Regions from separate parts of the Xanthocytophaga agilis genome, predicted to be linked through region 3. Evidence: riboswitches for the same ligand, from Rfam matches in the RefSeq annotation. Region 3 holds a riboswitch; each other region holds the start of a gene.
What was found. A riboswitch is a leader RNA that binds a small molecule or an ion and turns the genes downstream of it on or off. The one in region 3 is predicted to bind cobalamin.
Positions count from the first base shown of each region.

Region 1: another riboswitch for cobalamin. It lies ahead of QNI22_RS30005 (TonB-dependent receptor); the one in region 3 lies ahead of QNI22_RS00510 (cobaltochelatase subunit CobN).
Region 2: another riboswitch for cobalamin. It lies ahead of QNI22_RS39775 (TonB-dependent receptor); the one in region 3 lies ahead of QNI22_RS00510 (cobaltochelatase subunit CobN).

Region 1 is NZ_JASJOU010000014.1:38,905-43,116, reverse strand. Features, by position in the region: gene QNI22_RS30015 (FecCD family ABC transporter permease) at 1-570, shown strand, start outside; gene QNI22_RS30010 (ABC transporter ATP-binding protein) at 567-1,610, shown strand; cobalamin riboswitch at 1,645-1,847, shown strand; gene QNI22_RS30005 (TonB-dependent receptor) at 1,972-4,164, shown strand.
Region 2 is NZ_JASJOU010000031.1:13,966-18,177, forward strand. Features, by position in the region: gene QNI22_RS39775 (TonB-dependent receptor) at 1-2,371, opposite strand, end outside; cobalamin riboswitch at 2,578-2,764, opposite strand; gene QNI22_RS39780 (metallophosphoesterase family protein) at 3,077-3,862, opposite strand; gene QNI22_RS39785 (nucleotidyltransferase) at 3,865-4,212, opposite strand, start outside.
Region 3 is NZ_JASJOU010000001.1:119,571-123,782, reverse strand. Features, by position in the region: gene QNI22_RS00510 (cobaltochelatase subunit CobN) at 1-2,420, opposite strand, end outside; cobalamin riboswitch at 2,627-2,811, opposite strand; gene QNI22_RS00505 (LytR/AlgR family response regulator transcription factor) at 2,891-3,712, opposite strand; gene QNI22_RS00500 (DUF418 domain-containing protein) at 3,811-4,212, opposite strand, start outside.

The DNA of each region.
Region 1 (4,212 bases), on a different contig from region 3:
TTGATTGTAGGGGTTATGATTGGAACCATTACCCTGTCTGTCATTAGTATATGGCAGTATTTTAGTCAACCTGAACAGTTACAGGAATATATACTATGGACATTCGGATCATTGGGCGGGGTAACAGAATATCATTTATATGTACTGACGGGTACAGTAGTAGTGGGGCTGGTATTAGCATTTGCCTCATCCAAAGCATTGAATGTTTTGTTATTAGGTGAAAATTATGCCCGAAGTATGGGCTTGACAGTAGGTTGGGCACGAGCCATTATTCTGGCAAGTACCAGTCTGCTTACTGGTAGTATTACAGCCTTCTGTGGACCTATTGGCTTTATTGGTATCGCCGTACCACAGCTAACACGTTCGTTATTCAATACTTCCAATCATCGGGTATTGATTCCCTGCACTTGCCTGATTGGTACATTGTTAATGCTAGCCTGTGATATTATTGCACATATGCCAGGTAGCCAGACAGTATTGCCGATCAATATAGTGACATCACTGTTGGGTGCTCCTGTTGTGATATGGATTATTGTGACCCGAAGCAATCTAAGAGCATCCTTTGTATGACAGCAAGAAAATCTATACTCACTGCTGTCGATTTGTCAATTGGCTATCGTCTATCTAAAGGGCAAACATATAAAATAGCTGGTCCTTTACAGCTGAACTTATGGCAGGGAGAGCTGGTATGCCTGCTAGGCCCAAATGGGGCAGGTAAGTCTACGCTGATGCGTACACTTGCAGGTCTACATCCTGCGCTGGAAGGTTATATTAGTATTACCAATTTACCATTGTCTGATTTAAAACCCCAGGATTTGGCTCGAAAACTAAGTATGGTACTTACAGAACGAGTAGAAGCAGGAAATCTGACAGTCTATGAACTAGTAGCATTGGGGCGTTACCCCTATACAAGCTGGCTGGGCAATCTCACAGCAGAAGACGTGATCAAGGTATATGAAGCAATGGATGTGATAGGTATAACAGCCTACCAACATCGTTCTATTCAGTACCTGAGCGATGGGGAACGCCAAAAAGTAATGCTGGCCCGTGCCTTGGCACAGGATACGGATATGATTATGCTTGATGAACCAACAGCCCATCTGGATTTACCCAGTCGTGTGGAAATGATGCAATTGCTGCATCAACTGGCAAAGAAAACCCAGAAAGCTATTCTGCTCTCCACTCATGAACTGGACTTAGCATTACAGGCAGCAGACAAAGTATGGATCTTACTACCTGATGGCAGCTTAGAGGTGGGTACACCTGAAGACCTTGTACTCAAAGGAGCCTTTGAATCAGCCTTCGCCCGCAAAGGACTTCACTTTGACCAAACAACAGGAAGCTTTGTATTACATAACGATAGCCAGGGTCCTGTCATTGGACTTAGTGGTCATAAGGATTTGGTATTCTGGACACGTCGCGCACTACAACGGGAAGGTTTTTGTATCGAAACAGACCAGACAAGTGCATATAGAATAGAGGCTTTATTTACTAACAATCAACCTGACTGGACTCTTTATCAGAACGGAATTTCTGTAAAATACAACTCTATGGCTGAAGTGCTAGCTGCACTTCAACTATGGAAAAAACAAATAAGTACAATTACCTGATACTAATTTAAATCAAAAATACCAGTAGAAGCTTGTTTAGCTTTCACATACAGGTGTTTACCTCTTCGATCTGATCAGGTAGACTTAAAAGGGAATCCGGTGCAAATCCGGAGCAGTCCCCGCTGCTGTAATCCTGTTTACAAAGCTTTTGATATACTATGTCACTGTCTGTTATCAGATGGGAAGACAATCAAAAGTCAGGAGAGCCAGAAGACCTGCCTGGATGAAATTTACACCCGCTGAGCTTTCGGGAGAAAAGTACAGTGCATAGTACTCATCATCAATCTATTATTAAGATTGAAGTGATATGCCTGTCCTTGCGTTCAGCTCATTGTTTTTATTCATTTAATTAAATTGAACTGTGAACTTAAGGCTATCTATTATTCTATTTATATTCGCTGTTATTCTGTTTCTTGTAACTGTTCAATCAGGTATTGCTCAACAACAGGTAGCTGATTCTATCCGGTCTTATCAATTAAAAGAAACAGTAGTTACGGCAACCCGTTCTTCTATAGAAAAAGAACGAATCCCTCAGCAAATCGATATTATCTCCCAAAGGGATATTAAACAAACATCCTTTATAGATGCTATAGATCTGGTAAAAAAGAACTCTTCAGTCAGTGTATTGCAGTATCCTGGTTTGCTGGGAGGTGTAAGCATACGGGGATTTCGGCCTCAGTTTAGTGGAATCAATCAACGGACACTGTTACTGATAGATGGTCGCCCGGCAGGTACCGTAAACCTGGCAACCATTGATCCGGGTAGTATTGAACGTATTGAAGTACTTAAAGGACCAGCCTCTGCACTCTATGGAGCTCAGGCAATGGGTGGTGTGGTGAATGTCATTACCCGAAAATCAACAGATAAAATTCACTCTTCTCTTTTGGCAGACTATGGTTCCTATAGTTCCTTACGTATTGGTGGTCAAACGGGAGGCAATCTGACAGAGAAGCTGGACTTTGATTTGTCTTTTCAATCCTTTAGTCGCAATGATGACTATAAAACCGGAAAAGACAACTGGTTGCGCAATGCACTTCATGGAGGTACGGCCATCAAATATTATATAAAACAACCTGCTACTGAAATCAATGACAGCCGTGGTGATGGAATCCGCAGAGATTATACACAACTGAGTTATTATTCGGGTTCACTACGGGCAGGTTATCAGCTTACTTCCAACTGGCGTCTGGATGTTCGGGGAGAACGTTTTCTGGCACGTGGTATAGAATCACCTAGTGACATTGAATATGGAAATACCCAGCCTAGTACCAAAGACATTGGTCGGGCAAATGGCGAAGTAAGTCTGGCTGGCACAATGGGCATTCACCAGCTTAGCCTAAAGGGGTATACTGCTCAGGAAACATCTGATAATTATACACTCGAAAATAATGGTGTAAAAATACCACCTTATCGTTCTTACCAAAGTCAATCTTCCTGGAAGGGAATACAGGTAAAAGATGTACTGAAACTAGGTATTCATCAACTTACTCTGGGTATAGACTATACCAGTGTATCTATTCAAACACATTCCTATTCCAATGATACGACAGAAACAAGACCTTACAGTCCTAACTATGCATTACGCTCAACAGCCATTTATGCACAAGGTCAGTTTTTCTTCCTGAGTAACCGCCTGACAGTAACGCCAGGCCTCCGGTTTGACAGAATTACATTTGATGTAAAAACGACTCCACTTCTTACTACCTATACGCCAGGCAAAGAAACCAATCCTTTTCTCAGTCCAAGTTTGGGTGCACAATACCAGATTATCGAACCACTGAAAGTACATGCAACTATTGGTCGTGCGTTTGTGACTCCGGATGCCTATCAGGTAGCTGGATTTTCTCAATCAGGTAGTAATAAATCTGTTGCGATTACCCAAGGCAACCCAGATCTGACCAATGAAAACAGCATCACCTGGGATGCAGGAATCCGATTTGTTAAACCTGCTATTGGACTTACTGCAGATATCACCTATTTCTCTACAGTAGTACAAGATCGTATTACAAGTCGTACTACTCGTTATACAACACCTGAATTTACTACCAGTGGAGATACAGTCAAATCCCGAACAACCTATGTAAACGCGAATAAAGGTGAGATACGCGGTCTGGAAGCAGAGGTAGCCTATGACTTTGGGGCATTGAAAGAGTATGCTTACTCATTGCGTGTATTTGCAAACGCTACTTCGATCTCCTATGCAAAGGAAATCACCGTAGCCACAGATGGTACTACAACTCGCAAAGACATTTACAATGTAGCATCGCTTACTATGAATTACGGTATTGAATACAATAACCTCAAAGGTGCTTCTTTACGACTCAGTGGACGTTATGTCGGTCATCGAAAGGATACAGACTATAATGATTTGTTATATCCGGAAATTCAGTATCCGGTCTTTATGGTGATTGATATGGCAGCATCTTATACCTATGCCCATCAGCACACAATAAGTCTGCTGGTAAACAATCTCACAGACGAAAACTACTATGAAAAACGAGGCTATAATATGCCAGGCAGAAATTTCACATTGCGTTACAGTTTTACCTTCTAATATAGAATTAAAGTTATAAGAGAATGGTAATCAATCTCTTATAACTTT
Region 2 (4,212 bases), on a different contig from region 3:
CTCCTGCTCCCATATTCAGTCCTTTGAATGCTGCATATTGCCATTCATAGTTTAGCCACAGATTCAGCATACTGACAGGTGCAAAAGATACTCTTTTTCCTGCAACCGGATTTATCTCACTACCCTCATATGGAAGGTAGTTTGCTTTAGAGAATGTATACCCTGCTGTCAAATCCAGTCCTTTCCACAGACTTCCGTTGATTTCTGCTTCAAACCCTTTGGATTCTGCTGAGCCAATCCGTTTGTAAATTCCTCCAGGAAGAGCTTCTACCTGATTGTCTTTTCGCATATAGTAAAAAGCAAGGCTGGCTGTCCAACCGGAATGTTGCAGACGAGAGCCTATCTCTGCCTGATAACCAGTTTCCGGATCAAACGTTTCGCCATTGGGTGCAACACGGCGGGAAGGTTTAAAGTACGTAGAATACGAACTATAAACAGACAAAGGCTCAACAGGCTGATATACCAGTCCAAACCGATAGGTCAATGCATTTTTAGAAATAGTTGATTTCGGGCCTTCTTCGGTTACATGCCGCGTTGCGTCTACCTGATTGGTATAGTAGCTGCCATTAAAGATGTCATATCGTAATCCTATCAGTGCTTTCAAATACTCTGCAACCTTGATCCAATCCTGTATATATACTCCATGCACATTTTCCATAGTAGCCCTATAATTCTGGTCTGTGAAGGAAATATACCCCTGATTGAGAATCGGATTATGAATAGGAATTGTAGCGTTTTTTCCTGGACCATTGACATCTCCGTTATAGGTCTTCCTGTCCAGTATACTGAGTGAATATCCTACCAATACTTTGTGTACAATAGAACCAGTTAGCCATTCACTACTAAGCTCCAACTGGTTTTGAAGCGGTTTGGTCAGGTGATTGAAATAAAATGGAAAGGATCGGGTCAGTGAATCCAGTGACGCATTCACAGAAAGTTCTTCGGTTGAGAAATAATGGATATTATCATCATAATAGGATAGCTGATCCGACAGTTTTACTTTTTCGGAGAATTTGTGCACATAGTTGAGCTGATAGTCAAAACGGGTATGTTTTAAAAAGTCTGCAGGGTCATTGTACCGCGTATCGACATCTAGTCCAGGTATTTTTTTACTTCCTTCCAGCATAGGAATGCCTGTGTCCGTATCATAGTTGTCTTTGTTTACACCCACTGTCAGATAAAACAAATCTTTACTGGTAGGTGTATATTCCAGTGCCAGGTAGGCATTGTTTGTAGTAGACCCAGAATATCGGTAGCCTTCGGTATCAGACATTCCAAAGTCAACCCGATACCGCAACTGGTTACTGATAGAACCGGAGGCTCCCGCTCTCATTCTGCGGGTATTATAACTTCCATAGGTAGCTGAAAATTCCGCTTTAAATTCTTTCGTTGGGCGCTTTCTAACAATGTTGATAATCCCTCCCAGCGCTGAATGTCCAAACAAAACCGAAGCGGGACCTTTTAACACTTCTATACTTTCTACATTAGCCAGATTCGTTGTAGGGGCACTGGTGGAGATGTTGTGTCTTTCGTCTCTGACCCCATCAACAAGTAGTACGAAATTGCTGAACCCCCGGATGGTAAAATGCTGAAATCCCCCATAGGTATTATTAGCACGCACTCCTGTAGTATTCTTCATTGCTTCACCCAGATCATCCGCTCCACGCTGTTCTATAGTCTTTACAGAAACGGAAGAGGTAGTCAGTGGGATATCTCGCAGGGGAATTGCCTGTTTGGTAATAGCCGTGAAACTGGATTTTCTGTCGGATGTAATCACTATTTCCGACAACTCATTGGTCTTCCTGTTAAGCTGATAATTTAGCGAAGTTCTTTGTCCTGCGGTTACCACAATAGTTTGTTTTAATGCCTGATAGCCAATGCCACTAATGGATAATACATATTTTCCGGCAGGTATATTTTTGAGTAGAAAGTGCCCCGTTTCACTGCTGGTAGTACCATATGCCGTTTCATCCAGGCCAATAGTCATATTAGGGAGTGGTTCTTTATTTTCGGATTGGATATATCCGGAAATACTACCCTTTTCAGATTGAGCCAGCATACATAAAGGCAGAAATAATAGACAAAGAAATAGAGGTAACATATGTTGTAGTGACTTATTCATAGAGAAATACAAGGTCGAGGTTTGGTAGAGTAATTGATTGGTGAACAGACCGAAAGCCGATGAAACAGGCTGGGTTCCAGGTGGAATATTTTTACCTACCACTTTTGCCTCAAGGACATGATCTTTTACTATCTGATGGGTACTTGTTGACTCATCATCAAAAATACTCTTTCTGTCTAACGGTATATAGACAGTTAATAGGTGGCTCTGGCTATCAGTGTGCGGATAGCAGCCATAAGGTGTTTGCATACTTTTAACTGTGTTAAGATGGATAGTTAAAAGCTCTTACACTCCACAATGTAACAAGGGATAAAATCAAAGACAGGGGAGAGATCTGACTGAAAACAGGTATGCATATGATGAGGTTCATCTACGTGAACCGCCTCAGATCCATAGTTTGTAAAAATTTCAGAACAGAAAACACCACACCTGACCGTGCTTCAAACCGCGAAAGCATTGTCATACTGGAAAAGGCAGGTCTCCTGACTTGTAACACGTATACCATCCTTCCCATATCATTGATACAGTGGACAAACAAGGGTATACGCTTTGAAGGTTACTTACAGTTGCGCGACAGTTCGTGATTTTCACACGATTCCCTATTAATCGGCATTATGCAGAACCTCTTCCAGAGGGTATAAAGTAAAGAACTTACATGAAGGGGCGAATATACTTTATTTATCGGATTTGGACGTAGGTTTAGATTAATTCCTGTTTTGTCATGGAATTCCATGGATAAGAAGATTGTTTGCTATGCGAGGTATAAACCCTGGTTTTGGTATCCGGTACGGATTATCATATTAGGAAGAATCAAGATAGAGTTATTAATGAAAAGACACTGATTTGAACCTATAATTCGAATCAGTGTCTTTTTGTTTCAAATGAGATTTAGGAAGATGAGAAAGTTTCATCGTTTACTAACAATTACATGCTGAATTTGCTGACCAGCAAGTATCATGGTGCTACTATCAGATGTTCTACAGGTTGGTTCTCCTTTTCCTGAAGTGGTAATTCATACAAGAAGAAAGGATTAGTATAACCCGCATTATGTAATACAGGTTTGGCAACATTGAACACCTTTACACCTTGTTTGGTGGCACCTTCCAGATGTCCATGATGTGCATGCCCATGAAAGGCAACCGTTACTTCCCTGCGATCCAGCGGTTCTGCTAAGTAGGATGATCCAAGAAAAGGGAAAATCTCCTCAGGTTCGCCAACCACCGTTTCTTTGATAGGAGAGTAATGTAATACAGCCACTTTTAGTATATCAATATCATCTCCCTCCAGGCGATACAATGCCTGATCCAGTTTCAAGGATTCTTCCACTGCCGCCTGCACATACGCTTTATTCATTTCTTCCCCAAAGCGCGGAAGCATAAACCGGTCAAAGCCCCCGCCAAACCCTTTTACACCTGCAAATCCCACTCCATTGATAACCACTGATTCTCCATCCAATACATGAATCTTGTTATTACATAAAACATGTCTGATTTCATCCTGTTGATTATCATGATAATCATGATTACCCAGTACTGCTATCACCGGAATAGAGCAAACACTCAGTTCCTCAAGCAAGATCTCAGCCTCACTGGCTTGTCCGGTATCTGTCAAATCACCACACAGAATCAGCGCAAATGCCTGTTCTGATACAGACTGAAAGCATTCTTTCCATTTGCCACGGTCAGTCGCTTTAATATGAATATCGCCAATAGCAGCGATTTGTTTGCTTTTCAAATTCATATCTATATGCTTTTCATTGTGATTGTTTTATAATTCCATTCCCGTACGTCAATATCATACTGCGTCTGATCAATGAGAGGCCCAAGACATAACGTTTGTTGTGGTGTTGGTAAATCATACTGTTCCTTGGCTTTTGCCAGTAACGCCTCCATTAACCAATGGGGAACCAGATCTCTTTTTGACGGATAACAAAACTGGAAACTAAGCAGCTGAGCCAAGAGTAGTTGCCAATGTATCTCCAGATGCGTCCATACCCGGTTCCAGTTCAAACGGTCTCCATAACGCACAATCAGGTGGTTCAGGTCAGCTCCATCAAACCGCTCCCGGTTTTGTACATAGATTTTACACCA
Region 3 (4,212 bases):
ACATGGTCGCCATGATCCCGCTTCAGCATCGCAGACAGGTCTTTATCCAGATTGGTTTGCCGTATTAAATCCCAGATCTGGCGTTGTAACAGTGGAAGTTTAGCAGGGTCCAGTGTTTCGACCTGATAATATTCATCTACCAGCTGCGTTAGCTGTGCCAGTTCACCATAACTATCGGCTGATGTCATAGGTGGGGTCAGATGATCCAGTATGACCGCATGAGCCCGACGTTTCGCCTGTGAGCCTTCCCCCGGATCATTGATGATAAAAGGATAAAATAAGGGTATATCTCCCAGAAAAGCATCCGGAAAACAATTTTCTGAAAGCCCAATTCCTTTGCCCGGAAGCCATTCCAGCGTCCCATGTTTGCCTACATGCACAATCGCATCAGCACCCCAACCATCCCGTAACCATCTATAAAATGCATAGTAATGATGTGTAGGTGGCAGGTCAGGTTGGTGGTAGATCGCATCCGGGTCCATGCCGTATCCACGTGGTGGTTGTAATACGACTAAGGCATTGCCTAATTCAATACCAGCCAGTGCAATATGATGATCATGTACATAGGTTTCACCAGGTGGTGGCCCCCATTGTTTCTGCATTTTTTGCTGTAAAGCCTCAGGTAGTTCTGAAAACCATTGAGCATACTGGGTAAAAGATACCTGTCCGACGGCACGTGATAATTGCTCTGTGGTGAGATAGGTTAAGTCATATGAACATCTGTCTATCAGTTCGTGAATTAATTCTGTTCCACTAGCAGGCATATGAGGTATAGTATATCCTTCTGCCTGCATAGCCTGGAGAATAGCCATCAAAGACGCTGGAGAATCCAGTCCTACCGCATTGCCAATCTGCGATGCCTTTGCATTGGAGTTTGTAAAAACAAACGCAATGCGTTTCTCTTTATTGGGTAAATGACGCAGACGGGCAAAACGAGCTGCTATACCCGCCACTCGTTCTATCCTGTCTTCAACAGGTTCGTATCCTTTGGTTTCCCTGTCTTTCTCTTTAAATGAAACTGGTACAGTGATAATGCGTCCGTCAAACTCAGGAATAGCCACATTCATAGCAGTATCCAATGGATTGAGTCCCCGGCTTGATGATTCCCAAGGGCCACGACTCATACCACTGGTAATAGCTTGCAGAATCGGTACGTTTAGCTGACGCAGAATTTCCTCTTCTCCTTGTCGCAGTTGTTCTGTTTGTATATCCCGCATGGCAAACGAAACTGTATTTACCAATACGTCGATCAGCACTTCGTTAGTATATCTGAATATATCCAGGGCATATGGCCAACCTGTACCATTGTCAACTGCTTTGAGAGAGGCTGTATAGACAGGCAGTACATTCAGGTTCCGAGCTTCCAGTGCACGAATCATGGCATCTACAAAGGACGTATTGCCGCTAAGCCAGTGTGCCCTATAGAAGGTAATGCCAATGCTAGGGAGAGCAGGATTGCGCATCTTTAACCAATCTTCTATCTCTGCATTTTCAGGGAGATCCGGATGGTAAATGCCATGTTCAGATAAAGTTACAGGAACCTCAAACCCAAAACCTGTCATCAGCAGATGATCTGACAGAAAGTACAACAGGGAGGTTAGGTTGCTATGTCCTCCTGCTTGTAAGTATGCCAGTGTTTCATGCAATATGGCTGGTGACACTGTAGACACAGCGGCAAATTCGGGATTTAGTTCACCCGTTCCGCTTATCACAATCAGGTGCTGTCCCTGCTGCTTTGCCCGACGAACCAGTTCCGCGAAACCTGGAATACTACTAGCTCTGCCATGAATACGTATGATTACAATCTGAGCGGCTCCTACTTCCCGATCCAGCAACTGAGCCATATGGGCATCACTTTTAATTGCCATCAGGTTAAGGCCTGTCGTTTTGGGAAAGTCAGCAGGTAAGTCCTGAAGTGTGCGACTTAGGGTAAGTAGATCGGTATCGGCATGGGTTAGGAATACAATTCCTCCATCGGGTGTTGCCACCTGCCCGGAACGGGTTATAGCTTCAGAACCTTTCCATGTATAGAATTGAAACACATACTCTGCCAACTCAGCGGGTGGGGTTAGAAAACTATCGGCCTTTACCATACTCTCGATGTAATCGAAAATGGCAATGATCTGCCAGTTGCTGTTGACAGAATGAAACCATACAGAGTTTCCGTCAAACAACAATGTGACCACATTAGCCAGTGTGCATGGGCCCAGACATCCACCTTTGGTCATATGGACTACATTACGTAGCTTCCGTCGTAACCATTCACTTTTATACAACTCAACCGGAATGGGAGCATAGCCTCTGTCTGTACGGCCACAGCAGCATGCATTGTAACAGTAAGACAAATGTCCTCTTCGCTGAACCAGGTTAATGGCTTTTCCATCCGGGCGCATTACCCGCTGGCGTTTTATTTCTGTCATACCATTTACAACTTATGTAAGCAAGCAATCGGATTTCAGACGTTCAAAAGCTTGCGGATAGACAGGTGACAGAGGAGGAATGAAAAGTTAGCTTGTAAAAGCTAAAGGTACAGGTATAAGCCTGCCCACATTCCAAATCACCTCATTTGACTCTGCTTTAGAGGTGGTCTAAACTAATTTAGATACCCTCTTAAACCGCGAAAGCATTATCATACTGAAAACAGGCAGGTCTCCTGACTTGTACCAATTATGCCATCCTTCCCATACAGTGTAGTATAGTGGATACTAACGCATAATCCCATAGGTTACTTACAGTTGCGCGACAGTTCGTGACTTACACACGATTCCCTATTAATCTGTTTTACACAGAACCTTTTTTCAGAGGAGAAAGAACGTCTTGATTGAAAGCAACAAATATACTGGATTTACACTAAGTAGCAGGAAAACTTTTCATTAACTAAGGACACAACCTACCGCTGCATCCATTTCCGGAAGGCAGGAGCTGTTTTCTGGCTAATGGTTAATTCAGTAGTAAAAGGAGGTACCAGATGTAGCTTAATTTTGCCGTATTCCATGCTCTGAAAGGAGTAACAGGCTGAAAGCTGTACAATGGTCTGACGGTTGACCCGAAAGAATGAACCGGGATCTAACTTATCTTCAATACTCTGAAGTGGTTCATCCACTCGATATTGGGTATTGTTAAAAGTTGCTACCCAGGTAATTCCTTGTTCCAGATAAATAAGGGCGACATGCTCCACTGCCAGCTGAATGCTTTTTTGTCCATTGGTGACTATCAGGTAAGAAAGATAAGAAGATATACTGGGTTCTGATTTTTCTACGACAGGCAATGTCTGTATTATATATCTACGTTCCTGCCAGTGGTAATAGGAAATGCTTACATAGATGATATTGCAAAAAGTTATCAGAAGTACAATGACCGGTAACTCTGTCTGCAAAAATGATTCTGTCCCAAAAACATGTTCAGGATCGATAAACCGGTATTGAAGGTAGGCAATCCCATAACTTATCAGTGAAGCACCAATAAGTCCCAGGAGTATCTGTAGTAAAAGCCTTTGTCTTTTATCGGACTGCCAGTCAATATAGCTATCGAGTTTGGCCGTAATCCAGCCTACATAACTTATAATAAGCCATGCAGCGCCAAAAGTAATGGCAAGATCACGGTAATAACTCTGTCGGCGAAGCAGCTCTACCAGTGGGCTGCTGTTAAAAGTCACCAAAAACAATGCAAAGAACGCTGCCCCGCCAATCTGCAACCACCGCTGGCGTGTCATTTTTAAAGACAGTTTATGATCAGTTTTTGGCAAAAACACAGTCTTCAATACCAGTATAGACTTCATTAGCAGTCAGAATGTATTAACATCGTAACAGGTTATTCGTTTACTGGCTTACTTTCTGTAAATTTATCTCCTACCAGATTTGGAGATACAGGTATGGAATCAGAAATTTCCGTCTTCCTTTTTCTCTCTGTCCACATATAGGATAAAGTCCTCCAGATCCATTCTACAGGGCCAAATTCATGGTATTGAAGCCACCAGTGGCTTACCAGTATCTGTACCACAAAGATAAGCAGGGCAAGTCCTGTCAAACCAACCGGATCTGCATATCCTACCCAGCCTGTTACATAGAATAAACTGAAAGCCAGAATTGTCTGACCAAAATAATTACTTAATCCCATTCTACCTACAGGTACCAGGTAGCGAAGCAAGACAGCACCTAACATCCGATGGTATAATTTAGTAAATAATGCCAGATAAAAAAGACTATGAAGCAC